Lichenicola cladoniae: one gene and its partner. The protein of the gene in region 1 interacts with the protein of each later gene in a pairwise test. Links are inferred from orthologs where the notes say so. Each region holds a gene or a part of one and is shown in the gene's direction. Other genes may lie near its edges.

Region 1 (15,443 bases):
GCACGGCTTGGTCGCGGTCGTGGCAAGTGTGTTACGAGGTCCTGGTTGGGTACGACGGCAGGTTGGTGATATCGAAACGTCATGACTGCACGGCCGGACACGGTTCCGGAAATCTCCCCGAACATCACCGGCGACGCCGATATTGCGGCAAGGCGCGGGCTTGCCCGGCAGAAGCGGCATGCGACCGGGCTGCTCGTGGTCATGGCGGGTTTCACCCTGGGCAGCTACGCGTTCGGGCATGGCTACTGGATCGGCCTGCTCCAGGCGAGCGCCAAGGCCGGGCTGGTCGGCGGTCTGGCCGACTGGTTCGCGGTGACCGCCTTGTTCCGCCATCCGCTCGGGCTGCCGATCCCGCACACCGCCATCGTGCCGGCCCAGAAGGAACGGTTGGGGCGGGCGCTCGGGAGCTTCATCGCCAGCCACGTCTTCACCGAAGCGGAAATCGAGCGCGCCTTGGGCCGGCTGGACATGCCGCTGCTGCTGCGTGGGATGCTGATGGACCCGCGCACGGCGAGCCTCATTTCGGGAGCGTCCACCAAGATCCTGCCGCATCTGCTGGATGGGCTCGAGGCTGGGCGCGCCCAGGAACTGATCGCGCGCCTGGTGCCGAGACTGCTGAGCGGCGGCGCGCTGGCGCCGGTGGTGGCGCGTGCGCTGCGGGCACTGGTGGACGGTGACCGCCATCAGGAGGTGCTGTCGTTCCTGCTCGACCAGATCAGGCTGCTGCTGAAGAGCCGCGAGGCGCACCTGCACCAGCTGATCGAGGACAGGGTGCGCGAACAGGGTGGCCGGCTGATGGGCTGGGCGATCGGCGGCTCGATCGCCAGCCGGGTGCTGTCCGCCATCAACACCGAACTGGAGCGAACCGATCCACGGGACTCAGAGCTGCGCGAGGCGGTGACGGCCTGGATCCGCGACGAGATCGACCTGATCGAGACCGATCCGCAGCGGGGCCGGGATCTCGGCGAGATGCTGCGCGGCCTGGTGACGCATGAGAGCATCCGCCTGTGGGTGCTCGATGTATGGGCGCGGACCCGCGGCGTGATCGAGGGCGATCTCGACCAGGACGAGAGCTGGGTCCGACGCCTGGTGTCGGACGCCGTGGCCCGGCTCGGGCAGGCGCTCGAGACGGACCAGGCGGTGCGGGCCGGGATCGACCGGGCCGTGCTGGCGATCACGACGCAGATGCTGCCGACGGTGCGTGACCGGATGTCCGGTTTTATCGCGCAGGTGGTCGGAAACTGGGATACGCGGTCGATCACCGAGAAGCTGGAGCTGCGGGTCGGGCCGGATCTCCAATTCGTCCGGATCAACGGCACGCTGGTCGGATCGCTTGTCGGAGGGCTGCTGTATGTCTTGCTGCATGCACTGTTCGGCGGCCAGACAGGTTAAATAACAGGCAGTTGCTCCTTGACGATGAGATGGATCGGGCTCATCTCCTCGATACAGGACAACACCGGTCCTGGATGAGTTGAATTCGGGTCATGGTGCCATGTTGAGGTTGTCAAAGCTGACGGATTACGCGGTCGTCGTATTGGTGCGCCTGTCGCATCATGACGGGGTCGCCACATCACCTGCGTTGGCGCTCTCGACCGGTGTTCCCGAGCCGACGGTGGCGAAGGTGCTGAAAGCGCTCTGCGCCTCCGGGCTGGTCGCATCGCAGCGAGGGGCGCGTGGCGGATACCGCCTTGCGAAACCGCTGGCGTCGATCCCGGTCGCGTCTGTCATCACCGCGATAGATGGCCCGATCTCGCTGACCGCATGCGTTGATGGCGCGACCGGTGGGTGCGAGGCGCAGGGAACCTGTCCGATCCAAGGTCGATGGGACCCGGTCAACGACGCCATACGATCGGCTCTGACCAATATTACGCTGGCACAGATGGACGTGTCCTGCTGCGCCAAGTCCATGCCTGATTTTTCGAGACGCTATCCGGATGTTGCATCCGGTCCTGCCATGAATGCTGCCGAGTGAGGCCCTGATGCCTGCTGTTGCCGATACACTGACTGCCGTCGAGGCTCTTACCCAGTCCAGCTACAAATGGGGATTCGAGTCCGCGATCGAGATGGACTTCGCGCCCAAGGGGCTGAACGAGGATACCATCCGGTTGATCTCCGCCCGCAAGCAGGAGCCCGAGTGGCTGCTGGAGTGGCGCCTGAAGGCTTTCGCCGCATGGAACACCATGCAGGAGCCGACCTGGGCGAAGCCGGTGCATCCGCCGATCGACTACCAGGATGCCCACTACTACGCGGCACCGAAGAAGAAGCCGGGACCCAAGTCGCTCGACGAGGTCGATCCGGAATTGCTTGCCGTCTACGAGAAGCTCGGAATCCCGCTTAAGGAGCGTGCCATCCTGGCCGGCGTCGAGCCGGCCGAGGGCGAGGATGCCGAGCGTCCGCAGGTTGCGGTCGACGCGGTGTTCGACAGCGTTTCCGTGGCGACCACGTTCCGTACGGCGCTGGCCAAGGTGGGGGTGATCTTCTGTCCGATCAGCGAGGCGGTGCGCGAGCATCCCGAGCTGGTGCGCCAGTATCTGGGCAGCGTCGTGCCGGCAGCGGATAACTTCTATGCGGCATTGAACTCGGCGGTCTTCACCGATGGCTCGTTCGTCTACATCCCGAAGGGTGTGCGCTGCCCCATGGAGCTGTCGACCTATTTCCGGATCAATGCGCGCAATACCGGTCAGTTCGAGCGCACACTGATCATCGCCGAGGAAGGTGCGTCCGTCTCGTATCTCGAAGGCTGCACCGCGCCGATGCGCGACGAGAACCAGCTGCATGCTGCGGTCGTCGAGCTGGTCGCGTTCGACGACGCGTCGATCAAGTACTCGACGGTGCAGAACTGGTATCCGGGAAACTCGGAAGGCCTGGGTGGCATCTATAACTTCGTCACCAAGCGTGGCGCGTGCCGCGGTGCGCGTTCCAAGATTTCCTGGACCCAGGTCGAGACCGGTTCGGCGATCACCTGGAAGTATCCGTCCTGCATCCTGCAGGGCGAGGGTTCGGTCGGCGAGTTCTATTCGGTCGCGGTGACCAACAATCACCAGCAGGCCGACACCGGCACCAAGATGATCCATATCGGCAAGAACACGCGTTCGACCATCGTCGCCAAGACGATCAGCGCGGGCCAGTCCGACAGCACGTATCGCGGCCTGGTCAAGGTGATGCCGAAAGCGTCGGGCGCTCGCAATTTCACCCAGTGCGACAGCCTGCTGATCGGCGATCGCTGCGGGGCGCACACGGTGCCCTACATCGAGAATCGCAACATGACCGCGAAGATCGAACATGAGGCTACGACCTCGAAGATCTCTGAGGACCAGCTGTTCTATTGCCGCAGTCGCGGCCTGGCGGAAGAGGATGCGGTGGGCCTGATCGTGAACGGCTTCTGCAAGGACGTGTTGAAGGAGTTGCCCATGGAATTTGCCGTGGAAGCACAGAAGCTGCTGCAGATCAGCCTCGAGGGAAGCGTCGGATGAGTGCGTTCGTCAAGATCGAAGGCCTGTCCGCGACCATCGACGACCAGGGTACGCCGAAGCATATCCTGAACGGCCTCGATCTCGAGATCCCGACCGGCGAGATCCACGCGATCATGGGGCCGAACGGCTCGGGCAAGTCGACGCTGTCGTACGTGCTGGCCGGCCGCGAGGATTACACCGTGACCGGCGGTTCGGTCTCCTTTCGCGGGCAGGATCTGCTGGCGATGGAGCCGGAGGAGCGTGCGGCGGCCGGTGTGTTCCTGGCGTTCCAGGCGCCGGTCGAGCTCCCGGGCGTCAACAACGCCAACTTCCTGCGTACCGCGGTCAATGCGGTCAGGCGCGCACGTGGCGAGCCCGAGCTGGACTCGATGCAGTTCCTGAAGGCGGCACGGGCACAGGCGAAGCTGCTGTCGATGCCCGAGGACCTGCTCAAGCGGAACGTCAATGTCGGATTTTCCGGCGGCGAGAAGAAGCGCAACGAGGTGCTGCAGATGGCGATGCTGAAGCCCAGCTTCGCGATCCTCGACGAGACCGATAGCGGCCTCGACATCGATGCGTTGCGGATCGTGGCCGAGGGCGTGAAGGCGCTGCGCGCGCCGGATTTCTCGGCACTGGTCATCACGCATCACCAGCGCCTGCTGGACTATCTGGTGCCGGATCGTGTGCACGTGATGGCGAACGGCCGCATCATCCGCAGCGGCGGACCCGAGCTCGCCCATCAGCTCGAGGCGCAGGGTTACGCCGGCTTCCTCGCAGAGGCCGCATGAACGCGATCCTGCCCCTGGGGTCAGCCGAGCCGGCTGCCAATGCGGTCGGGTTCCTGGCGCATTACGAAGCAACACGCGACCGGCTTGCCGGTGATGTCTCGGCGCGGGACGAGGCGGCGAACTGGCTGCGCCGTCATGGCTTCCCCAGCCGGCGTGAAGAGGCGTGGCGCTACACCAGCCTGCGTCCGGTCTGGGACACTGCATTCGAGCAGCAGTCCGTCGACGGCGCGGCGGCCGAGCGGTTGTTCCGCGCGGTGATGACGAACGCCGGGCTCGACGTCGATGGCGAGGCGGCCTTGAAGCGCCTGGTGTTCGTCAATGGCGTCCTGTCGACTGCATTGACAACGGCATCGCGCGCGCTGTTCACGGGTCCCGAGCTTGGTGAGCCGCTGCGGCATCCGATGGTGGCCCTGAACACGATGCTGGCCACGGACGGGGCGACGATCCATGTCCCTGCCGGGGTCGATGGCGGGCGCCTGCTGATCGTGACGCTCGGACTCGGCACGGGCGGAGCGGCCGCCTTCCATCTGCGGCACCGCATTGTGCTCGAGCAGGGCGCATCGCTTTCATTGTTCGAGATCGCATCGGGCGAAGGCACTTACCTGCACGAGACCGTTTCCGATTTCAGCGTGGCGCTCGGCGCCCATGCGCGACATGTCCGACTGCAGCAGGATGCACCGGATGCATTCTCATTCTCGACCATTCGTGCGGCCGTGGCCGAACGGGGCGCCTATGACGGGTTCAACCTGGCCCTGGGCGCTTCGCTGGCGCGGCATGAAGTGCATGCGACGCTGAGCGGTCCGCACGGTGCGGTTCATGTGAATGGCGCGCAGCTGCTGGGTGGGCAGCAGGTGGCCGACCTGACCAGCGTCATTTCCCACGAGGCGCCGGACTGCATCTCGCGCCAGACCGTCAAGAACGTCCTGACCGAGCGCTCGCGCGGCGTGTTCCAGGGCAAGATCTTCGTCGCCCGGATCGCCCAGAAGACCGATGGCTACCAGATGAACCAGGCGCTGCTGCTCTCGGAGAATGCCGAGATCGACTGCAAGCCTGAACTCGAGATCTACGCCGACGACGTGAAGTGCAGCCACGGCGCCACCGCCGGCGCGCTCGACGAGGAGCAGCTTTTCTACATGCGCAGCCGTGGCGTTCCGGAAACGGAAGCGCGGTCGATCCTGGTGCGTGCATTCCTCGACGATGCGCTGGCACTGGTCGAGGACGAGCTGGTTCGTGGCGTGCTGGACCGTGCGGTCGAGCACTGGTGGGTCGGGAGGATTACATGAACGAGCTGTCGCGCACGATCCCGATCTTGCACGCCGAGGGGCCGGACCTCTCCTATCTGCGTGCGGATTTCCCGATCCTGTCCGAGACGATCCGGGGGAAGCCGTTCGTGTTCCTCGACAGCGCTGCATCGGCACAGAAGCCGAACGTGGTCATCGATGCGATGTCGCATGCCATGCGGACCCAGTATGCGAACGTGCATCGTGGCCTGCACTGGATGAGCGAGCGTACGACGGACGCCTACGAGGGCACGCGCGACAAGGTGGCACGGCTGCTGAACGCCGCGTCCCGCGAAGAGATCGTGTTCACCGGAAGCTCCACCAACGCGATCAACCTGGTCGCGCACAGCTACGGATCGCTATTGCGGCCGGGGCAGGCGGTGGTGATTTCGGAAATGGAACACCATGCCAACATCGTGCCCTGGCAGATGCTGCGTGACCGGTCCGGGATCGAGCTGCGGGTGATCCCGGTGACCGATGCGGGCGAACTCGATCTCGTGGCGTTCGAGGCGTTGCTGGCGGACCGCAAGGTCGGGCTGGTTGCCGTCACGCACATGTCGAACGTGCTTGGCACGGTCACGCCGGCGGCACGGATCGCCGAGATGACCCATGCGGCCGGCGCGAAGCTGTTGCTGGATGGATCGCAGGCGGTGGTTCATCGCCCGGTCGACGTGCAGGCACTCGGCGCCGATTTCTATTTGTTCACCGGCCACAAGCTGTATGGCCCGACCGGGATCGGCGTGCTTTGGGCCCGGCGCGAGTTGCTGGAGGCGATGCCGCCATTCCTGGGTGGCGGCGACATGATCGGCTCGGTCAGTTTCGAGCACACCACCTGGGCGGAGGTGCCGCACAAGTTCGAGGCCGGCACCCCGGCGATTATCGAGGGGATCGGGCTCGGTGCGGCGATCGACTATGTCGAAGCGATCGGGCTCGATGTCATGCAGGCGCACGAGGCGGCACTGACCCGGCATGCGCTGGCACGGCTGGCGGGGATCGAGGGTCTCCGGGTGATCGGGCAGGCGCCCGAGCGCGGCGGGGTTATCTCGTTCACCATGCAGGGTGCGCATGCGCATGACATTGCGACGTTGCTGGACCAGAACGGCATCGCGGTGCGGGCCGGAAATCATTGCGCGGAGCCGCTGATGCGCCGGATGGGCGTCAGCAGCACCGCGCGGGCAAGCTTCGGGATCTACACCACCATGGGCGAGATCGACGTCCTGGCGGACACGCTGGACCGGGTGAGGCGCTTCCTTGTCTGAGGCAGCGACCTCGTTCCGGACGGCAGCATCGCTTTACCAGGAGCTCGTCGTCGAGCGGGCAAGGCGGCCGCTGCATGCGGGCGACCTCGACCCGGCCGACGGCGCCGGTGACGGCAGCAACCCGCTCTGCGGCGACAAGGTGCGCGTGTCGGTGCGGCTCGACGCCCATCGCCAGGTTGCCGAGATCGCGCATCGAACGAGGGGTTGCGCGATCTGCGCGGCTTCGGCGGACCTGATGGCGGATAGCGTCGTGGGCCTGGACGAGCTTCGGGTCGAAGCACTGTACGGACGGCTCGATCATCTCATGCAGCAGGGCGCGGATGCGGTCGGAGCGGACGGGCGGGAGCAGCTTGGTTTGCTTCTCGCGTTCTCCGACCTACATGACTACAGGTCACGCAGGAAGTGCGCGACGTTGCCGTGGTCCGCGCTACGCGCGGCGTTCAAGTCGGCGGAGGAACCATGATGGACATGATGGTCAACCAGAACCCTGACGGGGACGAGTCGGTCGAACGGAAGCTGCCGAACTTCAATCTGGCGTCGCGTCCGGCGGACGATGTCGAGACGAAGAGTGTCGTCTCGGCCTGGACGCCGGATGGCGAAGTCGCCGGGGCGGTGAGCGAGGATGACGTGATCAGCGCAATCGCGACGGTCTATGATCCGGAAATCCCGGTGAACATCTACGAGCTCGGCCTGATCTATGCGATCGACCTGCACGAGGACGGGCGCATCAAGGTCGAGATGACCCTGACCGCGCCGGGATGTCCGAGCGCGCAGGAACTCCCGGTGCAGGTTCGCGAAGCGGTCATGACCATTCCCGGCGTGACGGCATGTGATGTCGAGACCGTGTGGGATCCGCCGTGGGATCCGAGCCGGATGAGCGACGACGCTCGCCTGTCGCTGAACATGTTCTGAGCGGAAAAGGTTAGAGCCATGAACAGCATCCAGATCGACCAGGCCGCAACCGCCGCGCCGAAGCGGCGCGCATTGCCGCCATTGATGTCCCTGTCGGATCGCGCCGCGGAGCGGCTGCAGAACCTTTATGAAACCGGGCATGCCGGGGAGCTTCTGCGCATCAGCGTCGGGACCAAGGGTTGCTCGGGCCTGTCCTATGACATGAACTGGGTCCCGGCCGCCGGACCAAGCGACGAGGTGGTGACCGACCGTGGCCAGACTGTGCTGGTCGATCGCAAGGCATCGCTGTTCCTGATCGGCACGATCATGGATTACGAGGTCAAGGACCTTTCCGCCGGGTTCGTGTTCGTCAATCCGAACGAGAAGGGCCGCTGCGGCTGCGGCGAGAGCTTCCACATCTGATCCTTTTCCGGTGAATTCGGCCGATATGGCGGGCGCTTCCTGAAGGACACGCTCTCCTCGTCGGAGGCGAGGCGGATTGCTCTGGCAGCGCAGGGGTTCGCCCAACCCCGGCCGGCCGGTCCGGTCGACCAGGGCCATTTGCGACGCGTGATCGAGCGGCTGGGACTGCACCAGATCGACAGCGTCAACGTGGTGGTGCGGGCGCACTACCTGCCGCTGTTCTCGCGACTCGGCGATTATCCACGCGAGCTGCTCGACACGGCTGCCTGGGGCCGGACACCCAGATTATTTGAATACTGGGCGCACGAAGCGTCGCTGTTGCCGCTCAATCTGCAGCCGCTGCTGCGGTGGCGTATGGTACGTGCCGAGCGTGGGCAGGGCATGTGGGGGCGGCTCATGCCCTTTGCCGGCGAGCGTCGTGGCGAGGCTGACGTGCTGCTGGCGCGGATCGCGGCCGACGGCCCGGTCGCTGCCTCGGATGTCGCGGAAACTCGGGCCAAGAGCGGCTGGTGGGAGTGGAGCGATGCCAAGCATGCGCTCGAGTGGCTGTTCTGGGCCGGTCGGATCACCACGACCATGCGGCGCGGCAGTTTCGAGCGTGTGTACGACCTGACCGAGAGGGCACTGCCACGTGCCGTTGTCGACGCGCCGACACCGGACGAGGTGGATGCGCAGCGCATGCTGATGGAGCGGTCTGCCCGGGCGCTCGGCGTCGCGACGGCGAGCGATCTGCGGGATTACTTCCGGCTCAAGCCCGACGACGCGTATCCCCGTATTCGCGAACTGGTCGATGCGGGCCGGCTGTTGCCGGTTCGGGTGCAGGGGTGGGCGCAGCAGGCCTATCTTCATGCCGACGCACGCATGCCCCGCAGCATCGTTGGGCAGGCGTTGCTGGCACCATTCGATCCGCTGATCTGGGAACGATCGCGGGCGGAACGGCTGTTCGGGGTTCGTTACCGGATTGAGATCTACACGCCCGCGGCGAAGCGCGTTCACGGCTACTACGTGCTGCCGTTCCTGATGGACGGGCGGATCGTGGCGCGTGTGGATCTGAAGGCGGACCGGCAGAACCGGGTGCTGCTGGTCCAGAGCGCGCATGCAGAACCGGATGGTCCTGCCGGCGTGGCCGAGCGTCTGATGGCCGAACTGGTGCTGGCGGCACGGTGGCTTGGACTAGATCACGTCGCGATCATCGGCTCAGGCGACCTCTGCAAATCGCTCCGTAATGTGCTGATCTTATAGAATTCGGGGTTTGGGGCCTACGGCTCCAACGGGTCCAGGGCAGCGCCCTGACCTTACCGCGGCGGTCTCACCAGCGGCCCACGTCGGGTCGCGATGGTCTTGGTGAACAGGCTGACGCTCTCCGCCCGGGCCGACCATAGAAACTGATCGATCACCGTAACCTGCTGCAGCTTGTATCCGGCGTCGGCGAGGAGCTTGGCGTCCTGCGCGAGGGCGGTCGGGTTGCAGCTCACGTAAATGATGTTCGGCACGCCGGAGGTCGCAAGTTCGCGCGCCTGGGCGCCGGCGCCTGAATGCGGTGGGTCGAGTACGATTGCGGTGGCACCGGCGAAGTCGCGCGCCATAACCGGCTGGCGGTTGAGATCGCGCAGATGCACCTCGACCCGCCGCCCGGCTCCGGCGGTACGAAGGCAACCGACCGACAGGGGATTGCCCTCGTAGGCGATTACCCGGGCCCTTTCCGATAGCGGGAAGCTGATGGTGCCGCAGCCGGCATAGAGTTCGACCACGCGCGCGCTGCGTGGGAGGCGTGCGGGGAGTGCAGCCAGCACCGCATCGGTGATCGCATGCTCCCCTTCGATGGTCGCCTGCAGAAATGTACCGGTCGGTGGGGAGAGGGTGGCGCCGCTGAAGCTGTGGGTTGCCGGAGCGATGCTGCAGATCGTTTCGGGGACGGCGCGGCCGCCTTCGAGTTGCCAGGCGATACGCGGCACGCCGTTCGTCAACGCGAACTCGGCCAGGATGGTGCGGTCGCGCGGCACCAGCGGCGCATCGGACGACAGCAGGATGTCCGGGCCGCTATCGAGCAGGTTCACACTGGCCGATCCGATGCGGCGGAGCCCCTGCAGGCGGGTGAGCACGGCCTGGAGCGGGGCGATCAGCGTAAACAGTTGCGGGATCAGGACGTGGCACTCGGTCAGTGCGATGACCTCGTCGCTGCCTCGCACGTGCAGGCCGACAATGACGCCGTCCGGACCACGACGCACAGCCATATCCATCCGGCGCCGGGTGCGCGGCGGGCTCTGCGTGGCCTTGATACCGGCGGGGACGGTGAAGCCTGCATTGCGCAGTGCGTCGCCGACCAGGCCGGTCTTCCAGGATAGCAATGCGGCCCGGTCGAGGTGCTGCAGCACGCAGCCGCCGCATTCGAAGAACAGGCTGCAGGGAGGCACCACACGGTCGGGGCTTGGCGACAGGATCTCGGTTGCGGTCGCGCGACCGCGGCCGATGGTGCGTGCGGACACCGTCTCGCCGCCGAGCGCGTAGCGGACATGGACGGGTGCGCCGCGCTCGCGGGAGACGCCGTCACCTTCGATGCCGAGGCTGTCGATCCGGGCGGTGAAGGACGGGTTCGCCATGGGATCGGGGGGCGACCTCATGGCGTCCGGCACGTGATCAGTCCCGGCCAAGCGCCGGTGCTGGGTAATCCTGCTCCATGTCCACCGGATCGGGTCTGCGGGCCCGGGTCGGCAGCAGCATGAAGGCGGGGACTTCGTCTCCGAAGCCGGTCACGGCCGGGCCGAGATCGTCCGGACGATGACGCTGATCGCGACGGCCGTCCTGCGGCTTGGCATCGTGGCCACGATCGGGACGACGTTCTGCCGACTGCCGGTCGTTGGACGGCCGATCGCTGGCTTGCCGCTCGTTCTGGGGCCGATCGTTTTGGGGCCGGCGGTCGCTGCGGGCTTCGGCCGCCTGCGGCTGCGCCTGACGGGCGGGCTGGCGCTCGACCGGACGATCGGTCTCGGCGGGACGCGTGCGCGCGCGGTCGGGTTCGCGGCGATGCTCTTTTGCCTCGGGGGCGACCTTCGGCTGGTCTTCGGCGCGTTTCTCGGTATGGCGATTGTCCGGGCGCCTCTCCGGCGTACGGCCTCTGCCCCCGCGACCGCCACGGCGGCCATCGTCCTCCGACCATGCGGCGGTGTTGATCCCCTCGACCTCGAGAGGCGGGATCGACTGGCCGGTCAGCTTCTCGATCGCGGCGACGAAACCGCGGTCGTGCGGGGTTGCCAGAGTGTAGGCATGCCCGGACCGGCCGGCGCGGCCGGTGCGGCCGGTGCGATGGACATAATCCTCGGCATGGATCGGCACGTCGAAGTTGAAGACGTGGCTCAACCCGCCGATGTCGATGCCACGGGCCGCCACATCGCTGCAGACCAGCAGCTTGATCTCGCCGAGCTTAAACTTCTCGAGCGTGGAAGTGCGGACGCTTTGCGGCAGGTCGCCGTGCAGCGCGCCGGCGGAGAAGCCGTGCTTGACGAGCGATTTGTAGAGGATGTCGACGTCGCGCTTGCGGTTGCAGAAGATCAGCGCGTTCGAGACGTTCTCGGCGCGGATCAGCTTGCGGAGCGCCTTGCGCTTGTCGACGTCCTCGACGATGGCCAGGCCGGCAACGATCAGGGCGGCGACCGTGGAGGGCCGGCTGACGGTGATTTCCTTGGGATTCTGCAGGAAGGCATCGGCGAGGCGACGAATCTCCGGCGCCATCGTTGCCGAGAAGAACAGCGTCTGGCGGTTCGGCGACAGCAGCGTGACGATGCGCTCGACGTCGGGAATGAAGCCCATGTCCAGCATGCGGTCGGCCTCGTCGATGACCAGCGTCTTGGTCTGGGTCATCAGCAGGCCGCCGCGCTCGAACAGGTCGAGCAGCCGTCCGGGGGTGGCGATCAGGACATCGACGCCGGCGTTGAGGGCGGCCTTCTGGTCCTGCATGCTCTCGCCGCCGATCAGGAGGGCGTGGGTGAGCTTGGTATACTTGCCGTACATCACGAAGTTCTCGGCAACCTGCAGCGCGAGTTCGCGGGTCGGCTCGAGGATCAGCGAGCGCGGCATCCGGGCGCGGGCGCGGGACCCGGACAGGATGTCGAGCAGTGGCAAGGTGAAGCTGGCGGTCTTGCCGGTTCCGGTCTGGGCAACGCCGAGGACGTCGCGACCCATCAGCACGTAGGGGATCGCCTGTGCCTGGATCGGGGTCGGGTGGCGGTACCCCATCTCCTCGATCGCACGCTGGATCGGCTCAGACAGGCCGAGCGAAGAGAACAACGGCAGTGCCTCGGCTTCGGTCACCGGAGGAACGACGATGATCGCATCGGGGGCGCGGTGGTCACCGGCATCGCCCGGAGGAACCGTGGCGGCATCTTCCGGAACGACAGCGGGCGCCTCGTCAGCAACGTCAGCCGGCGGCGCGACAAAACCTGCGCCGGCGACGTGCAGCGGTGCGGACGTGAGGTCGAGCGACTCGGCTTCGACGGGAGTGTCCGTAGTCGGTGCTGCAGGGGCTTCGGTCAGCTCGGGTATAGCCAGCTGTTCCGGCTCGGCGGCCGGCGTGTCGCCGAGGACTGGCGACGGGACCTCCGGCGCGTCCGGGATTGCCTCCGTCACGAGCTCTGGCGAGGTCTCGACAGGACGATCTGCCGCTTTCACGCGCTTGGAAGGAGCCCGCTTCCGCGGTGCCTTCCGCTTGGGAGCAGCGTCGTCCAGGGTCGGGTCAGCGGTCTGACCTTCAGTCGTGCCGGTTATGGTGTCGCTCAAAACTTTCTCGAACCTGTCAGTTTGCGGAACAAGGGATGTTGCCGCTTGGAGCCGGCCGCGGATGCGGCGGACAGGTCGGCGGGTCTCTTGACGGCCCGGCTGAGTTGCCGTTGTTACAACGACCGCCAGCATCATGAACCCGAAGACTCGCTCGTCTGCAGGTTGGGCCGTGCTGCGTATCCCTATATGGCCTCGTAAAGTCAAGCTTCCAGCCGTCGCCACAACAGCCGGGTCGTTTCGATCCGGTGCTCATTGGCGTCCCCGTGGGAACCCCTGATTATGGGTTCCGTTCAACGGACGCCTATTAGACCAAGGGGTTGAATTTGCCGTATTCCCCACTTCCGATCGAGGATTATGGCCTCATCGGCGACTGTGCCAGTTGTGCCCTGGTAGGCCGCAACGGGTCGATCGACTGGCTGTGCTGGCCGCGCTTCGACAGCGCGGCGTGCATCGCCGCCCTGGTCGGAACCGAAGAGAACGGTCGCTGGCTCGTGGCGCCGGTCGAGTTCGTCACCAGCAAGCGGGCCTATCGCGATAGCGGAATGGTCCTGGAGACGATCTTCGAGACCCGGACCGGGCGCGTCGCCCTGATCGACTTCATGCCGATCGACGCGGCGGCGCCTACGATCGTCCGGATCGTTGAGGGCCGTGGCGGCCAGGTCGAGATGACCAACAAGCTCAAGCTGCGGTTCGACTACGGGACATCCATACCTTGGGTAACGCGCCTGCCGGATGAGGCGGGGATCACCGCCATCGCCGGTCCGGCGCTCGTGGTACTGCGGACCGAGGTGCCGCTCGAGGGCGAGGATATGCGGACGGTCTCGAACTTCACCGTCAAGGAGGGCGAGCGTTTCACCTTCGTCATGAGCTACGGTCCGTCGCATTTGCCGGCACCGGCGGCGATCGATGTCGACCAGGCACTGAGCCACACGCTGACGTACTGGGAGGAATGGGCCGGCCGGTGTGCCTATGACGGTCCGCATAGCCATGCGGTGAAGCGGTCCCTGGTGACGCTCAAGGCCCTGACCTTCGCGGAGACCGGGGGCATCGTCGCCGCTCCCACGACCTCGCTGCCGGAGCAGATCGGTGGCGGCCGGAACTGGGACTACCGGTTCTGCTGGCTTCGCGACGCGACCCTGACCCTGGTCGCGATGATGGCCGGTGGTTACTACGACGAGGCGCGACGCTGGCGTGATTGGCTGCACCGCAGCGTCGCCGGCAGTCCGGAACAGCTGCAGATCATGTACGGCATCGCCGGCGAGCGGCAGCTCATGGAGTGGGAAGTGCCGTGGCTTGTCGGCTACGAGGGCTCGGTTCCGGTCCGGGTCGGTAACGCGGCGGCAGGCCAGCTGCAGCTCGACGTGTATGGAGAAGTCATCAGCGCGCTGCATCTGGCGCGGCGCGAGAATCTCCGCCAGGCAAATTATGGCTGGTCGTTGCAGCTCGGGTTGCTGGAGCACCTGGAGACGATCTGGAAGGAGCCGGACGAGGGGATGTGGGAGGTCCGCGGCGGACGCAAGCAGTTCACCGTGTCCAAGGCGTTCTGCTGGATGGCGTTCGATCGCTCGATCAAGGACATCGAGGACTACGACCTGCCCGGGCCGGTCGAGCGATGGCGCGCGGTTCGCGACGAGATCCACGCGATGATCTGCAGCGAGGGGTTCAACAAGGAGAAGAACAGCTTCACCCAGTCGTTCGGCACCGATGCGCTCGATGCAGGGCTGCTGCTGCTACCGGTGATCGGGTTCCTCCCGGGCGACGACCCACGTATTCTGGGCACGGTCGAGGCGGTGGAGCGCGAGCTGCTGGTCGACGGGTTTGTGCTGCGCTACCGCACCGACGAGACAGCGGACGGGCTCAGCGGGGGCGAAGGCGCGTTCCTCGCCTGCAGCTTCTGGCTGGTGGACAGCTACGTCGTGCTCGGACGCTATGCCGAGGCGGAGGCACTGTTCGACCGCCTGGTCGGGTTGTCGAACGACCTCGGCCTGCTGGCCGAGGAATACGATCCGCATCTGCGACGCCAGGTCGGCAACTTCCCGCAGGCATTCTCGCACGTGGCCCTGGTCAGTGCCGCCGTGCATCTACGCAACCGCAAGGTGCCAGTCCGTGGAGAAATGGAGGAGGCCGCCTGACGGACGGCGGCTCCCCCCGGGGGCAGTACCTAGAAGTTGTGTCCCAGCGATGCGATCACGACGACCACGATGCCGAGCAGCAGGTTCATGCTGACCATGGACCTGATCTTGTCGAAGGTTGCAGGCTGGGGACGGAGTGCCCGACGCGCTTTCCGGAACGGCCCGAAGAACGTGTAGACAAAGATCAGCGCCATCACGACGCCGATGCCCTGCATCGCCTGGATGTGCCAGTCCGGATTGGCGAAGCCGCCGAGCCGGCCGACGTACATGGCCCAGCCGGTAATCAGCATCAGCGGCATGGCGTGCCAGACCATGAGAAAGAAGCGCTTGAGGGTCTGCAGGCTGACCGAGTTCCGCTGGTTCTGGTCGAGCAGGCTGAGGCTGGGGCGCAGCACCAGCAGGGTGTAGGCGGAGCCGCCTAGCCAGATCGCCATGCCGAGCAGAT
Region 2 (15,263 bases), 1.2 Mb from region 1 along the record:
GATCTGCACCATGAGACCGGACATGCTCGCGGTTTCGCGAACGATCCAGTTTATTTCGACGCCAACGCCAGCGAACCCCTGCGGCCGGAGGCACGTGGCGCGCTGATCCGGGCGCTCGACCTCGTCGGCAATCCGAGTTCGGTCCACATGGCCGGGCGGCGGGCGCGTTCTGTGCTCGAGGAGACGAGGGAACGGATCGCCGCATGCTTCGGCGCCGACCCGGCCGGCCTGGTGTTCACCTCGGGCGGCACCGAGAGCGATGGGCTGGCACTGCATGCGCTCGGCGCCGGCCGCCGGCTCCTGATTGGTGCTACCGAGCACGACGCGATCCGTCGGGCCGCCGGCCCCGGAGCAGCCGTGCTGCCGGTCGCCCGGGACGGCACGCTCGACATTGCCGGCCTGGAAGCCGCGCTGGCCGGCCCGGGCGGCCCGGCGCTGGTTTGTATGATGGCCGCGAACAACGAGACCGGCGTGCTGCACCCGCTGGCCGAGGTGTCCGACCTCTGCCGCCGGTATGGTGCGCGCCTACATGTCGACGCCGTCCAGGCGGCGGGGCGGATGCCGTTGTCGCTGGCGGTGATCGGCGCCGACAGCATGGCGATCTCGGCCCACAAGATGGGCGGCCCCAAGGGTGCCGGCGCATTGCTGCTCTCCTCCTTGGTCGACAGGTTCATCCTGGCGCCGCTGATCGAGGGCGGCGGCCAGGAGCGTGGCCGGCGTGGCGGCACGCCCGCAGTGCCGGCGATCGCCGGGTTCGCGGCCGCGTGCGAGGCGGCGTGCACGACCCTCTCGTCGCAATCCCGCCTCGCCGGACTGCGGGACCGGATCGAGCAGGCGGCCCGAACGGCCGGAGCCGTCTGCATCGGCGCCGATGCGCCCAGGCTGGCTAACACCACCTGCCTCGGCCTGGCCGGGCGGCGCGCGGACGTGCAGCTCATCGCGCTGGACCTGGCCGGGTTCGCGGTCTCGTCGGGGGCCGCCTGCTCCTCCGGCAAGGTCGCGCAGTCGCATGTGCTGGCGGCGATGGGCCTGCCCGATCTGGCCGGCTCGGCGATCCGCGTCTCGCTGCCCTGGAACGTGCAGGAGCCGGACGTGGACCGCTTCATCGAGGCCTACATGTCTCTGGCCCGATCCGGGCGCCCGGGGCTGGCGGCATGAGCTATGCTCGCCGGATGATCTATCTCGACAACCAGGCCACCACGGCCTGCGATCCCCGCGTGCTGGACGTCATGCTGCCCTGGTTCACGACCAGTTTCGGCAACCCGCACAGTGCCGAGCATGCCATGGGCCAGCAGGCGGCCGATGCGGTCGAACAGGCACGCCGGCACCTGGCCGACCTGCTTCGTGCCGATCCGCGCGAGCTCGTCTTCACTTCCGGCGCTACGGAATCCAACAACCTGGCGATCAAGGGCGCAGCCCGCCAGGCAATGCGTTCCGGCGACCCGCGGCGCCGGGTCGTCACTCTGGCGACCGAGCATCCCTGCGTGCTGGAAACCGTGCGCGACCTTGCCGGAGAAGGGTTCGAGCCGGTCGTGCTGCCGGTCGAGCCGGACGGGCGGGTCGATCCGGACCGGCTGCGCGAGGCCCTTCGCGTGCCGACGCTGCTGGTCAGCATCATGGCGGTGAACAACGAGACCGGGGTGATCCAGGACCTTTCCTTGTTGGCGCCGATCGTGCACGCGGCCGGGGCGCTGCTGCACAGCGACCTGGCCCAGGCGGTGGGCAAGCTGCCGGTCGACGTGCGGGCGCTCGACCTCGATCTCGCCTCGATCAGCGGCCACAAATTCTATGGGCCCAAGGGTGTCGGCGCCCTGTTCGTGCGCCGCCGGCCCCGCGTACGGCTGGTGCCGCTGATGTCCGGTGGCGGGCAGGAGCGGGGGCTCCGGTCCGGAACGCTCCCCGCGCCGCTCGTGGTCGGCCTGGGCGAGGCGGCGCGTGTGGCAGGCGTGGACCTCGATAGCGAGACGGCCCGGATCGCCGCCCTTCGCGACCAGCTGCTTATCCGGCTGCAGGCGGTGATTCCCGGCATCCTGGTCAACGGCAGCCGCGAGCACCGCATCGCCGGCAATCTCAACCTCCGCTTCCCCGGAGGCGATGCGCTGGCGATCATGGCAGCGATGCCGAACCTTTGCGTCTCGACCGGATCGGCCTGTTCCGCGGCGGATATCGAGTCGTCGCACGTGCTCGCCGCGATGGGACTGAGCCGGGACCAGGCTGCACGAAGCTTGCGTCTGGGGATCGGACGTTTTACGTCCGCCGACGAGCTGGGCCAGGCCGCCGACATGCTGGCCGATGCCCATGCTCTGGTTCATTCCGGCATCCCCGTGCCGGCGTGACGCACCATCCCCTTTCACACAATCCGCTTCCCGGCCGAGGTCGACGATGCCCAGCATGACTTTCATCGAGCGCAATGGCGCCCCCCGCCAGGTCGAGGCGCCGCTCGGCCTTTCCGTGCTCGAGATCGCGCATCGTCACGGCATCGACCTCGAAGGTGCGTGCGAAGGCTCGCTGGCCTGCGCCACCTGCCATGTGGTGGTGGACCCGGCCTGGGCAGGCAAACTGGCCAAGCCGACAGAGGACGAGGAGGACATGCTCGACCTCGCCTTCGGCCTGGAGAAGACTTCGCGGCTCGGCTGCCAGCTCGTCATCACCGACGCCCTGGATGGCCTAGTCGTGCGCCTCCCCAAGACCGGCTAACCCGTGCGAGACCGCTCGATAATGCACTGTGCCGGCGATCCGACGCGACTTCCGTGCGATCCGATGCTCACGGCCGGGAGGCCGCTCCGCTTCGGTGCTCCGGTAGCCACGACGGGCGCTCCCGAAGGGGGAGCTCTCACTCGGCACAGCACATTCTCGAACGGTCTCGTTCTTTCGAGCAGGTGCTGCTGATGCGCATCTTGGCCGCCATGTCGGGTGGCGTGGATAGCAGTGTCGTTGCGGCGATGCTGGCGGAGCAAGGACATGATGTCGTTGGTGCAACGCTGCAGCTCTATGACCATGGTGCCAGCGCCAAGCGGAAGGGCGCCTGCTGCGCCGGCGACGATATCCATGATGCCAGGCGGGTCGCGGACCGGTTCGGCTTCCCGCATTATGTCATCGATGCGGAAGCGCGATTCCGCGAGAGCGTGATCGATCGGTTCGCCGACGCCTATGCTGCCGGCGAGACACCGGTGCCGTGCATCGCCTGCAACCAGGGCGTCAAGTTCACCGACCTGCTCGGCCTCGCCCGCGAGCTTGGCTGCGACGCGATGGCGACGGGCCATTACGTGCGCCGCGTCGACGGCAAGTCCGGCGCAGAGATGCATCGCCCGGTCGATGCCGGCCGCGACCAGAGCTGGTTCCTGTTCGGCACCACCCGCGAACAGCTCGCCTATCTGCGGTTTCCGCTCGGCGACCTGGCCAGCAAGGACGTCGTGCGTGCCCAGGCGCTGCGTCTGGGTCTGTCGGTTGCGGATAAGCCGGACAGCCAGGATCTGTGCTTCGTGCCGACCGGATCGTATGCCGACCTGGTGACCCGGCTGCGCCCGGAAACCGCCGAGGCCGGCGAGATCGTCGATGCCGCTGGAACCGTGCTCGGGCAGCATTCGGGTCTGGCCGGCTATACGGTCGGCCAGTCCAAGCGCCTCGGCAACGCGGCGATGCGGGATGGCGAACGGCAGCAGGTAGTTTCGCTCGACCCGGCTGCCCGGCGCGTGGTGATCGGCCCGCGCGGCCGCAGCAGCACCCGCGACCTCGCGTTGCGCGACATCAACTGGCTGATCGACGCACCGACGGCGCCCCTCCGCTGCCAGGTTCAGCTGCGTGCCCGCGAGGCAGTTCGTGCCGCCACCATCCATGGCAACGCGGTGGTGCTGGACGAGCCCGCCCTGCCGGCCCCGGGCCAGGCCTGCGTGTTCTATGATGGGTCTCGCATCCTGGGCGGCGGCTACATCCAGCGGACCGGCTGAGAACGCGTTGTGATGGCGATCCGACGTCCCTCCGCTCTTACCCGACACAATGCATTCTCAACCGGTCCGCGCCCCGTTAGATAGGCAGGTCTTTGGCGGAGCATGCAGATGAGCGACGGTACGCTGGTTCTCGGGACCAGGCGGTATTCCTCCTGGTCGCTGCGTGGATGGCTGATAGTGCGGCTGGCCGAGCTCGACGTTACCGAAGAGGTGATCCGGCTGGCGGGTGGGATCACCCCGGAAATCGCTGCCGCGACGCCCAACGGCTTGGTGCCGTATCTCGAGCATGACGGCAACCGGGTGTGGGAAAGCCTGGCGATCGGCGAATATTGCGCCGAGCTGGCGCCCGCGCTCTGGCCTGCCGATCTGCGCGCCCGCACCCATGCCCGCGTGCTATCCGCCGAAATGCATGCGGGCTTCCGGCCATTGCGGCTCGCCATGCCGATGAACCTGGGGCGCAACCATCCATTGGCCGGCGGGATCGCGCCCGATGTCCAGGCGGATATCGATCGGCTCGATCAACTCTGGAGCACGACCCGCGCGAAATACGGCGCCGGCGGCCCCTTTCTGTTCGGACCCGCGTTCACCGTGGCCGACGCGATGTTCGCTCCGGTGGTGGCCCGCTTCATCTCGTATGGCGTGCGGCTTGGTGCAGCCTCCTCCGCGTATCGCGATGCGGTGCTGGCCCATCCGCTGATGGTGGAATGGTACGAGGCCGCCACCCTGGAACCGGCCGACTGGCAGCTCGATCGCTATGAGAGCGTCGCCTGATCATAGCTGTCGATGATCCGCGCGTGGCGATCGTGCTGCCGCCGCGCGAGGGTTTCTCGCCGGATGCGGTCGGCGCCATCGGGCTGCTGGTGCACCGGCTGTCGGACCCGCAGGACCTGATCCTCGGACGGAAGCTGTCGCAGGCACCATTCGCCGACCGGCACTTCTGGCCGGTGCAGGCGCCGGATTGGCCACGTGACCCGTTCGTCCGAGGTGGGGGTGCCCGTTATGCCGCTGCCGCCGCACGGATGCTGGCGCCGACACCTCCGGATTTGATCGAGGTTCAAAACCGGCCGGAGGTCGCGTCGATGCTGGCCCGACGCTTGCCGCGCATTCCCGTCTGCCTGTTCCTCCATAACGACCCGCAGGACATGCGGGGCGCCCGGTCGCCGCGGGCCCGGCGGGCGCTGGCCGGGCGGATGCGGATCGTCGCGGTCTCGGACTATCTGCGCAGCCGCTTCCTCGAGGGCGTGGGGCCGGGCGTCACGATCGGGCTCCTGCCCAACTGCCTGGATCTGGCAGCGCTGCCACCGCCCCGTCCCGCCGAGGCACGCGAGCGGTTGATCCTGTTCGCCGGCCGGCTGGTCGCGGATAAGGGCGCCGACAGCTTCGTCGCCGCGTGCGCGCAGGTGCTGCCGTCGCTGCCCGGCTGGCGTGCGGAGATGATCGGCGCCGACCGTTTTCATCACGGCGCGGCCGATACACCGTTCCTGGCCACGTTGCGTCCGGCGGCCGGACGGGCCGGCGTGACGCTCGCGGGCTACCAGCCGCATGCCGCTGTGCTGGAGGCGATGGCGCGGGCGGCGATCGTCGTCGTGCCGAGCCGGTGGATGGAGCCGTTCGGAATGACCGCGCTGGAGGCGATGGCCTGCGGCGCGGCCCTGGTCTGCTCCGGGCGTGGCGGCCTTGCCAAACTGGTGGCCGATGCGGCCCTGGTGATCGATCCCGATCGGCCCGAAACGCTGGCAGCCGCATTGCTGCGGCTCGGTCATGGCCAGACCGAACGTGCACGGCTATCCGGGGCGGGGCTTGCCCGTGCCCGCGGATTCGACCTACCGGAAGCCCGCGCCCGGCTGCGGACCCTTCGCCATGACGCACTGGCGTCATTTCCTTGGATACCGCGTTCGCGCTAACCCCTGTGCCGATGTCTTCACCCTCTCTGTCCCGTCCCACGGCGATCCGCCTGCTCGACCGCCTGTGTCTCGTCGCGGCACTGCTGTGTCCGGTCTTCCTGGTGCATGGCCGTGGGATTGCCGAGGCGATGATCGACATCACCGCCACTGCCTTCCTGCTGCGATCCGCCATCAGCCATGACTGGCTCTGGTTGCGAACGCGCTGGGTGCCCGTATCGCTGTTCTGGTGGCTTTGGCTCGTCATGTGCTCGCTGCCCGTCGGGCCATTCGGCATCGGCGGCTGGCCCGATTTCGGCCAGGCACTTGCGACCCTGCGGTTCCTGGTGTTCGTGGCGGCGCTCCAGCATGGGGTGCTGTCGGACCCGCGGTCCCGCCGGCTCATGCGCGGGTTGCTCGTGGCTGCCTGCCTGTACATCGCGGCGCAACTGCTGCTGCAGGCGGTGACCGGCTACAATCTGTTCGGCGATCCCCGCTTCCACGACGGTACCCTGACCGGCCCATACGACAAGCCGCGTGCCTCGGCGCCGCTGTCCCGCCTGCTGCTGCCGGTGATGCTGGTCGCGAGCACCTGGATTGCCGACCGCGCCGGGTCCACGAATCGCCATTCTCGCTGGTGGCTGCTTGCGGCCTCGGTGCTGCCGTTGCTGGCGGGGCTCGCCGTGATGGTGCTGGCGGGCCAGCGGATGCCGATGCTGCTGGTGCTGCTCGGCCTGGTCGTGTCGGGGCTGGTGCTGCGACGGCTGCGGCTGCCGCTGCTGGCGGCTCTTGCCGCGGCGCCGGTGCTGATCGCGATCAGCGCGTTCGTCTCGCCGCACAGCTTCAAGCACCTGGTAGTGCTCTTCGGCACGCAGATGCATGACTTCCCGAACAGCCCGTACGGGTTGATCTATAATAGAGCGCTGGCCATCGCGATCGCCAACCCGTTGACTGGGCTCGGTTTCGACGGCTTCCGCAACGGATGCCCGCTACCCGCCTACTTCCAGGACTGGCCCCCCTGGAGCCTGAACAACGGCAGTGGCGGTGGTGCCGCGATCTGCGTCCAGCACGCCCATAACCACGTTCTGCAGGCACTGACCGACTCCGGCCTGATCGGGCTGGCGATGTTCTGCGCCATGGTGGTTGCCTGGCTCGTCGCCCTCGGGCGGGGCCTGGCCCAGGGCGCGGGCGGAACGCGGCAGGCCTGGCGGGTCGGCCTGTTCGCCGCGGTGTTCATCCATGAATGGCCGATCGCATCGGCCAGCGCATTCACCAACATGCCGCTCGGCGGATGGTTCTTCCTGCTCCTGGGAACAGGGCTGGCAGAAGCGTCCGGGATAGCCCGATCCCCTGTGCAGACTGCAGGCGCCGCCTATATCCAGGCCAACACGGACAGTGAGAAACAACATGGCTGACGCGATGACCGATCCCAGAGAACAGGCAGTGGCCGAGCCGGGCCTGGTCCCGGTCACCGTGCTGACCGGCTATCTCGGCGCCGGCAAGACCACGCTGCTGAACCACATCCTGACCGGGCAGCACGGCCGTAAATATGCGGTGGTGATCAACGAGTTCGGGGAGCTCGGGGTGGATAACGACCTCGTCGTCGAGAGCGACGAGGAAGTGTTCGAGATGAACAACGGCTGCATCTGCTGCACCGTGCGCGGCGACCTGATCCGCATCCTGGGCGCGCTGATGAAGCGCCGGACCAGGTTCGACGGCATCATCGTCGAGACCACCGGCCTCGCCGACCCGGCGCCGGTCGCCCAGACCTTCTTCGTCGACGACGATATCCGCGCCCGCACCCGCCTCGATGCGGTGGTGACCGTGGTCGATGCGCTGAACCTGCCCGCAAGGCTCGAGGACAGTCCCGAGGCGCGGACGCAGATCGCGTTCGCCGACGTCATCGTACTGAACAAGACCGACCTGGTGGACGAGGCCACGCTGGTGGCGCTCGAGGAGCGGATCCGTGGCATCAACCGGTTCGTCAGGCTGCATCGCGCGGTGCGCGGCAACGTGCCGATCACAGACGTGCTGGACCAGGGCGGCTTCGACCTCGGCCGGGCACTCGAGGTCGCGCCGGACTTCCTGGAGAACGACAGCCACAGTCATAACGAGGACATCACCAGCCTGTCGTTCGAGGTCGACGAGCCGCTCGACCAGGGCAAGTTCCAGGCCTGGATCGGGGCACTCCTGCAGGAACAGGGCGGCGACATCCTGCGCTCCAAGGGCATCCTGAGCTTTACCGGCGAGAACCGCCGGTTCGCGTTCCAGGCCGTCCACATGATGGCCGATGGCGATTTCATCGGCGCCTGGAAGCCAGACGATGCGCGGACGTCGCGGCTGGTGTTCATCGGTCGCAACCTGAACCGACCCCGTCTTCGCCGGGGCTTCGAGAGCTGCCGCGCCCGATGAGCACTTCCACAGGAGACGCGGCCATGGAGGCAGCTTTGTCCGATCCCGACCATCTGCTCCGGACGCGTGGCATCACCCATACGGTCGATGCGTTCGTGCTCGGATGCGCATTCTCGCGCGATGGTAGCCTGGCCGCCTTCGCAACCGGCGAGGGCGAACTGCATCTCGCATCGTCTCCTGCCAGCGGCGGCAACTGGCGCGTGGCGGCAGCGCATGACGGTGCAATTCTCGGCCTGGCGCCAGACATCGCCGGCCGTGGCTTCCTGACCGGCGGCGACGACAACCGCCTGTGCCGTGTCGACGGCGACACCCTGGAGGCGAGCGTGCTCGCCAGCGGCCGTCGCTGGGTCGAACATGTGGCAAGTTTCTCGGAGGACAAGCCGGGTTCGGCGAAACGCCCGGGCAGCGATGGCGGCAAGGGCCTGATCGCCTCCGCGGTCGGCAAGCAGGTCGAACTCCGCGACGCCGAGGGCAAGCTGCTCAGGACGCTCGACCACGACAGCACGGTCTCAGGCATTGCCTTCGACGCCAAAGGCAAGCGGATCGCCGCCTCGCACTATAACGGCGCCTCGATCTGGTTCGCCAACTCGAGATCCGACACGCCGCGCCTGCTGACCTGGAAGGGCAGCCATATCGGCATCGCCATCCACCCCGACGGCGAGGCGGTGGTCACTGCGATGCAGGAGAACGAGCTGCATGGCTGGCGGCTGTCCGACAGTCACAACATGCGCATGAGCGGTTATCCGCAGAAGACCCAGTCGTTCAGCTTCTCCCGCAACGGGCGCTGGCTCGCCACCAGTGGCGCCGAGGTGGTGGTGCTGTGGCCGTTCTTCGGCGGCGGGCCGATGGGCAAGCCGCCGGTCGAACTGGCCGGTGCGCCGAATTCGATGTGCACCCGCGTCGCGTTCCATCCGCAGCATGAACTGGTCGCGGCCGGCTTCGCCGATGGCACTGTCCTGATGTCCGATGTCGCGACGAAAAGGGTTTTGCCGGTATGCGGTCCGGGCGACGGCGGAGGCAGCAGTTCGGTCAGTGCACTGGCGTTCAATCCCGCCGGAACGTTGCTGGCCTTTGGTTGCGAAAACGGAAGGATGGCGGTCGTCGATCTAGCTGCCCGCTGATGATGACCGCCCTAATACAGGGATCGTCTCACATTCCATTTCATGTGACGTCCGTATCTAAAAATAGAGATAAGTCTGCGTGACAGTAACGTTAACTGAATAAGGATGTAGCGGGGGGATACCAAGACGGCACACACTGTTGGGGTTGCATGGACGAACCGCGCCTGGGTTCGTCTGTATTCGCAACGCTCAGCATCTACAAAAGGATTGTGCCGTGACCTTTATCAATAAGCAGGCCCAGCATTTCAGCGCGCTCGATACGACCGAACAGCCCGGAGCATCTTATGCCTCTCCGATCTTCGGCGGGAGCGACGATCATCATGCGGTCGTGGATTTCGATCATCTGGCAAACCGCTATGATCCCGATGCTCGGACGTTCTGGAGCATGATGCAATTGCGTCATGGAACCGTCCGGGTCACTCCGCCATTGTTGCGCGACGTTCTGTCGACCCATGGCGTTGTCAGGACCCTGCGGGAGCGCCAGATCGCCCGGAACCAGGATCCGGTCCAGTATTTCGTGTTCGGCTCGGATATTCCCGGCATCTATAATCTTGGTGGCGACCTGGCCCTGTTCGCCGATCGTATCCGCGAGCGCGACGAGACCGTGCTGCGCGACTACGCGCACCTCTGCATCGACGTGATTTTCAACAATCACGTCGCCTTCCACCAGCCGATCATCACCATCGGGCTCGTGCAGGGCGACGCACTCGGTGGCGGTTTCGAAAGCGCTCTGTCCTACGACGTGCTGGTTGCCGAGCGCAGCGCGAAGCTCGGTCTCCCCGAGGTGCTGTTCAACCTGTTTCCGGGCATGGGCGCCTATAGCTTCCTGCGACGCAGGCTCGATGCCGCACGTGCAGAAGCGATGATCATGTCCGGCCGCCTCTACACCGGCGAGGAACTGCATGCGATGGGTGTCGTCGACGTGCTTGCCGAAGATGGCGAGGGCGTCCTGACGGTCCGGAACTACATCGCCCGCAACAGTCGCAAGTTCAACGCACATCATGCGCTTCTGCGCGCGCGCCGCCGTGTCAACGCGATCACCGAGCAGGAACTGCGCGACGTGGTCGAAATCTGGGTCGATGCCGCGCTGCAGCTCGGCGAGCCCGACCTGCGCAAGATGGAGCGCCTGGTCGCGGCACAGCGGCGCCGGCTGATGGCGATGGAGCCGGCCCATGCCGTAGCGGCCGAATAAGGCGCGGGAACGCGGTGATCAAGCGTCCGTCTCCCGACAGCCAGCGGCTTCATGTCGGAAGCTCGCTCGCTGCGGATGGCGTGCGCAGGTACCGATTTGGGGACTGCGCCACCGCCCCTTCCAATCGAACGACCTCGTCGCTTACGCGTCGTGCCAACTCGACGCCGCGGGTCTGCAGTTCCGCAGGCCCGACGTCGCGGCACGACTTGCAGGCTTCCTGGATCGCCAGCGCGCCGACGTTCGCGGCGCAGCTGCGCAGCGCGTGGATCTCGCTGCGAAACATCAGCAGGTCGCCATCCTGCGCCGCACCGGCGATATTGCCTGCCAGCAGGACCGCATCGCCGGCGAAGCTTGCGACCATTTCGTCAAGGAACTCCTCGCCGCCGAGTGTGCGAAGGTTATCCAGCATCTCGTCATCGAAAATCGGGTGCTGCGGCACCTGCCTGATCGGCAGCATCGCCGCGGATGATGACCGATGCGATTGCGAAGACGCCGGGGGGGCGGCCGGATGCGCGATGCGCTCCAGTGCGGCGGCGAGCCGAAACACCTCGATCGGCTTGGTCAGGCAGGCATCCATTCCTGCTTCAAGACAGTCGCGCTCTGTCTCCTGCGTCGCATCTGCCGTCAGCGCCACGATCGGTACGCGTGGCTCGCCGAGCGACGCGAAGCGATAGAGTTTCGTGGCCTCGATCCCGTTCATGACCGGCATGTTGACGTCCATCAGGACAATGTCGAACCGTTCCTGCTCCAGTGCGTCGAGCGCTTCGACGCCGTTCCTGACCAGCCGCATCGAATGACCCGCGCGTTCCAGCACTTTCGCGACGACACGGAGATTGATGTCGTTGTCGTCTGCTACCAGCACATGCAGGCTTCGTTTCGGAACCGCATTCGATCCAGCTACGCTGTCCGGTTCCGCGTGCTGTTCCGGCCTGGCGGCCACCTTGCGGAGGGCGGCGCGAAGTTCGGCCGGATCGGGACGCTGCGAGATCCAGGTTCCGACATAGCGCCGGATCGCGATGTCGGCCGGCGGGCCGGTCTCCGCGAGTGTCGCCACGCCGATGATCGGCACGTCCGCGGAACCGAGGAAACGGCCGGTCTCCTCGTCGAGCGTAGCCGCCGGATGCAGACTGTCACGCTGCAGCAGAAGCAGGGTTCGGAGACGGACGCCCGCGTTCGGCTTCCGTGCCAGCCGTGCCAGCGCGTCCGGCTCATCCGACGCGCGCTCGGCCTCCAGTCCGAGTGCTTCCAGTTGCCGCTTGATGCGTCCGCCCATGAGCGCATCGTCGCAGAGCAGCACCACCCGGATGTTTGGAATCGCCATCTGATCGGTCGGTGTGGTTGCGGCAACGACCTCGTCGCACTCGATGGTGAACCAGAACGTGCTGCTTTCGCCGAAAACGCTCTCGACGCCGATCGTGCCGCCCATCAGCGTCACCAGCTGCCGCGCGATGGTGAGGCCGAGGCCGGTGCCGCCGAAGCGGTCGATGATGGTCGGCTCGGCCTGGGTGAAGCTTTCGAAAATGCGTTCGCGCGCTTCCTGCCTGATGCCGATGCCGGTGTCCGATACCTCGAAGCGGAAGCGTAGACGCTCCGGACCGCACGGCCTGGCATCGACCGAGATCATGACCTCGCCGGCCGAGGTGAACTTGATGGCATTGCTTGCCAGGTTCAGCAGCACTTCGTGGAGATGGCGGCGGTCGGTCCGGATGATTTCCGGCACGCGCTGCGTGACATGGAAGCGCAGCCGGAGGTTCTTGAGGCGTGTCTGCGGGCCGAGCAGTTCGCGGATGTCCGCCAGCAGGTCCGGCAGGTCGAACGGCTCCAGCCGCAGCGGCATCCGGTTCGCCTCGATCCGGGAGAAGTCGAGGATGCCGCCGATCAGCGACAGCAGCGCCCGGGTCCCGACATCGAGGGCATCGGTCAGTTCGCGCTGCTCCGCCTCGAGCGGCGTACCCCGGAGCAACGAGGTCGAGCCCAGGATGGCGTTCAGCGGCGTGCGGAGTTCGTGGCTGACATTGGCGAGGAACCGGCTCTTTGCGCGATTGGCTTCCTCGGCGATACGCTTGGCCTCCGAAAGCTTGCGGATCAGGCCGCTCGCGTAAGCGGGCAGGACCAGCAGGGCCAGCAACAGGCTGCCGGACAGCATCGGCTTGCCGGACCAATAGGGCGTCGTCGCGACCACGACACCGAAGCTCGCCAGCGCCACGCCCAGCGTCAGGAACAGGTAGCCCAGCCCGAACCGGAAGCCGTTGCCGAAGATGATCCAGAGATACAGCGGATAGAAGCCGGCATTGGCGCTGCCGCTGATATGCATTTCCGTGCCGAGCGCGGTCAGGTCACCGATCATCGCGACGATGCGACGCGGGTGCGAGATGCGCGGCTGCAGCACCATGGCGGTGATCAGCACCAGCGCGAACGCGAAGTAGACGGCGCAGGCCTGTAGGCCCGTAAACATGTCGGGGGACGGAACGAGCCAGAGGTAGGTCGCGATCAGCGCGCAGAAGATAAGCCGGTTGAAGCCCATCTCGTGTTCCAGGTCCGGCCGCTCCCGGAGCCTTGCCTGCAGACCTTGAGCAATCGCGCGAAGCCCGGCCACCCGGCCGGCAGTCCAGCCCTGAGCCTGTCCGGCCTCAGCCAAGACGGCCGGCCTCAGCCAAGATGGGTAGACGCGAGCTCGCGCCGGAGCATGGCTTGCAGCGCGTCGGTCGGCAGTGGCCGGCTGAAATAGAAACCCTGGATCTCGTCGCAGCCTTCGCCGGCCAAGTGGGTGAGCTGTTCGACGGTCTCGACGCCCTCGGCCACCACGGTGATGTTCAGGTCGTGCGCCAGGCTGATGATGTTCCGGACGATCGCCGCGTCGTTGACGTCGGTGCGCAGGTTCCTGATGAAGGACTGGTCTATCTTCAGGCGGTTCACCGGAAAGCTCCTCACATAGTTCAGCGACGAGTAGCCGGTTCCGAAATCGTCGATCGCGAGGCGGACGCCGAGCAGGCGCATCTGGTTCAGGACCCGGGCCGCCGCGTCGAGATCGTCCACCAACTCGTGTTCGGTCAGCTCCAGCTCTAGCAACGACGGGTCCAGGCCCGTCTCGTGCAGGACGGTGGTGATCAACTCCTGCGTCCGCAGGGTGCCAATCCGGACGGGTGACAGGTTCACCCCGACCGCGATCGGCTGCAGGCCGTTCTTCTGCCAGATCATCGCATCGAGGCAGGCGCGCCGCAGCACCCAGTCGTCGATCTCTCCACCGAGGCCACCCTGTTCGGCGATGACCAGGAAATCGCCGGGCGCCAGCAGCCCGTCGACCGGATGGTTCCAGCGCAACAGCGCCTCGACCCCGGCGATGCGCCCGGTCAGCAGGTTCATCTGCGGCTGGTAGTGCAGCACGAACTCGTTCGAGCGCAACGCCTGGCGCAGTTCCCGGCGTATCCGCTGGATCCGGCTGATGCGCTCGTTCATGTCGGTGACGAAGAAGCGGTAGCTGTTCCGCCCCTCGGCCTTGGCCTGGTACATCGCCAGATCGGCGTTGCGAATCAGTTCCTCGGTGTCGGTGCCGTCGGTCGGGAAGATGGTGATGCCGATGCTGCCGCTGATCGTGATCTCCTGGCCGTTCTGCATCGAGGGCTGGCTGATCCGCGCGATGATCCGCGCCGCCAGTTCGGCCGCCTGGTCCGGGTGGTCGATCTGGGTCTGCAGGATCGCGAACTCGTCGCCGCCGATGCGCGCCACGGTGTCCTGCTTGCCGGCGCAGGCAATCAGGTGGGCCGAGACGGTCTTCAGCAGGATGTCGCCGAGATGATGGCCCATCTGGTCGTTGACCTCCTTGAACCGGTCGAGGTCCAGGTAGTGCAGCGCGATCAGTCGTTCGGCCCGTCCGCCGCGCGACAGCCTGTGCTGCAGGCGTTCGCGCAGCAGCGCCCGATTGGGCAGGTCGGTCAGCGGGTCGTGGCTGGCCACATGCTGCAGGTGCTGCTCGGCGCGCTTGCGTTCGGTGATATCGAGCGAGGTGGTCAGCACGCTGCCGATGTCGCCGGAACCGTCCCGCAGCGGCGATTTCGTGGTGAGCAGGATCCGGCGCCGACCCTGCTGGTCGGTGACTTCCTGTTCGAAGGCCTGCAACGGCTTGCCACTCTTGAACACAAGCAGATCCAGCGACCGGCTGCGTTGCTGGTAGTCATTGCCGAACGACACGGCTCCGGACCCGAGCCTTTCAGGCTGGTCCGCGTACTGGTCAGGCACGCGCCGATCGGGTGCACCGTGGTCGGTCAGTTCCGACTGCGACGCGTTGATGAACACGATATGGCCGTCCCGATCGGCCGCGCTGATGAAGGCCGGCACCGTATCGATGACCTGGGCAAGGGCTTCCCTGCTGTCACGCATCAGTTTCTGGTGCGAGAGCTCGCTGTTCTTCAGTTCCAGCTCTAGATCGCGTGCACGGGTCTCGATGATGCGGTGCTGCCGATGCATGCGGAGCAGGTTGCGGCCGCGCGTAATGAACTCGGCATGGTCCACCGGGCTCTGCAGAAAGTCGGTGGCACCCGCTTCGAGCGCCTGCAGGCGAAACGACCGGTCATCGTAGGCGGTGATGACGACCACCGGGATGTCGGCGCAACCGGGGCAGGAACGGAACCGCCTGGTGAACTCCGCGCCGTCCAGATGCGGCATCTTGAAATCGGTCACGACAAGGTCGGGCTGCACCGTTTGCAGATGATCA

What was found.
Region 2: the proteins of HN018_RS11245 (region 1) and HN018_RS16225 interact in binary tests that used the Escherichia coli proteins (3 or more experiments, as listed by UniProt). The link is inferred for Lichenicola cladoniae from one-to-one orthologs.

Annotation. Positions count from the first base shown.
Region 1 is NZ_CP053708.1:2,416,357-2,431,799, reverse strand. Bases 6,429-9,401 are described here. They hold HN018_RS11245 (HesB/IscA family protein), read left to right. Parts: upstream 6,429-7,709; coding sequence 7,710-8,093; downstream 8,094-9,401. Other genes in these bases: HN018_RS11235 (class I SAM-dependent RNA methyltransferase), read right to left, coding at 9,389-9,401; HN018_RS11240 (winged helix-turn-helix domain-containing protein), read left to right, coding at 8,241-9,335; HN018_RS11250 (SUF system Fe-S cluster assembly protein), read left to right, coding at 7,239-7,691; sufU (Fe-S cluster assembly sulfur transfer protein SufU), read left to right, coding at 6,772-7,242; HN018_RS11260 (cysteine desulfurase), read left to right, coding at 6,429-6,779. In the rest of the region: HN018_RS11285 (DUF445 domain-containing protein), read left to right, coding at 82-1,392; HN018_RS11280 (SUF system Fe-S cluster assembly regulator), read left to right, coding at 1,493-1,972; Fe-S cluster assembly protein SufB, read left to right, coding at 1,980-3,473; Fe-S cluster assembly ATPase SufC, read left to right, coding at 3,470-4,240; Fe-S cluster assembly protein SufD, read left to right, coding at 4,237-5,523; more of HN018_RS11260, read left to right, coding at 5,520-6,428; more of HN018_RS11235, read right to left, coding at 9,402-10,714; HN018_RS11230 (DEAD/DEAH box helicase), read right to left, coding at 10,731-12,272; HN018_RS11225 (glycoside hydrolase family 15 protein), read left to right, coding at 13,190-14,998; HN018_RS11220 (CopD family protein), read right to left, coding at 15,028-15,443. UniProt on the Escherichia coli protein: Is able to transfer iron-sulfur clusters to apo-ferredoxin. Multiple cycles of [2Fe2S] cluster formation and transfer are observed, suggesting that IscA acts catalytically.
Region 2 is NZ_CP053708.1:3,571,911-3,587,173, reverse strand. Bases 1,247-4,039 are described here. They hold HN018_RS16225 (ferredoxin family 2Fe-2S iron-sulfur cluster binding protein), read left to right. Parts: upstream 1,247-2,382; coding sequence 2,383-2,697; downstream 2,698-4,039. Other genes in these bases: mnmA (tRNA 2-thiouridine(34) synthase MnmA), read left to right, coding at 2,889-3,947; HN018_RS16230 (cysteine desulfurase family protein), read left to right, coding at 1,247-2,336. Also shown: HN018_RS16235 (cysteine desulfurase family protein), read left to right, coding at 1-1,158; more of HN018_RS16230, read left to right, coding at 1,155-1,246; HN018_RS16215 (glutathione S-transferase), read left to right, coding at 4,056-4,718; HN018_RS16210 (glycosyltransferase family 4 protein), read left to right, coding at 4,742-5,851; HN018_RS16205 (O-antigen ligase family protein), read left to right, coding at 5,863-7,242; HN018_RS16200 (CobW family GTP-binding protein), read left to right, coding at 7,235-8,239; HN018_RS16195 (WD40 repeat domain-containing protein), read left to right, coding at 8,263-9,360; HN018_RS16190 (crotonase/enoyl-CoA hydratase family protein), read left to right, coding at 9,575-10,552; HN018_RS16185 (ATP-binding protein), read right to left, coding at 10,602-13,190; HN018_RS16180 (EAL domain-containing response regulator), read right to left, coding at 13,202-15,263. UniProt on the Escherichia coli protein: Ferredoxin are iron-sulfur proteins that transfer electrons in a wide variety of metabolic reactions. Although the function of this ferredoxin is unknown it is probable that it has a role as a cellular electron transfer protein.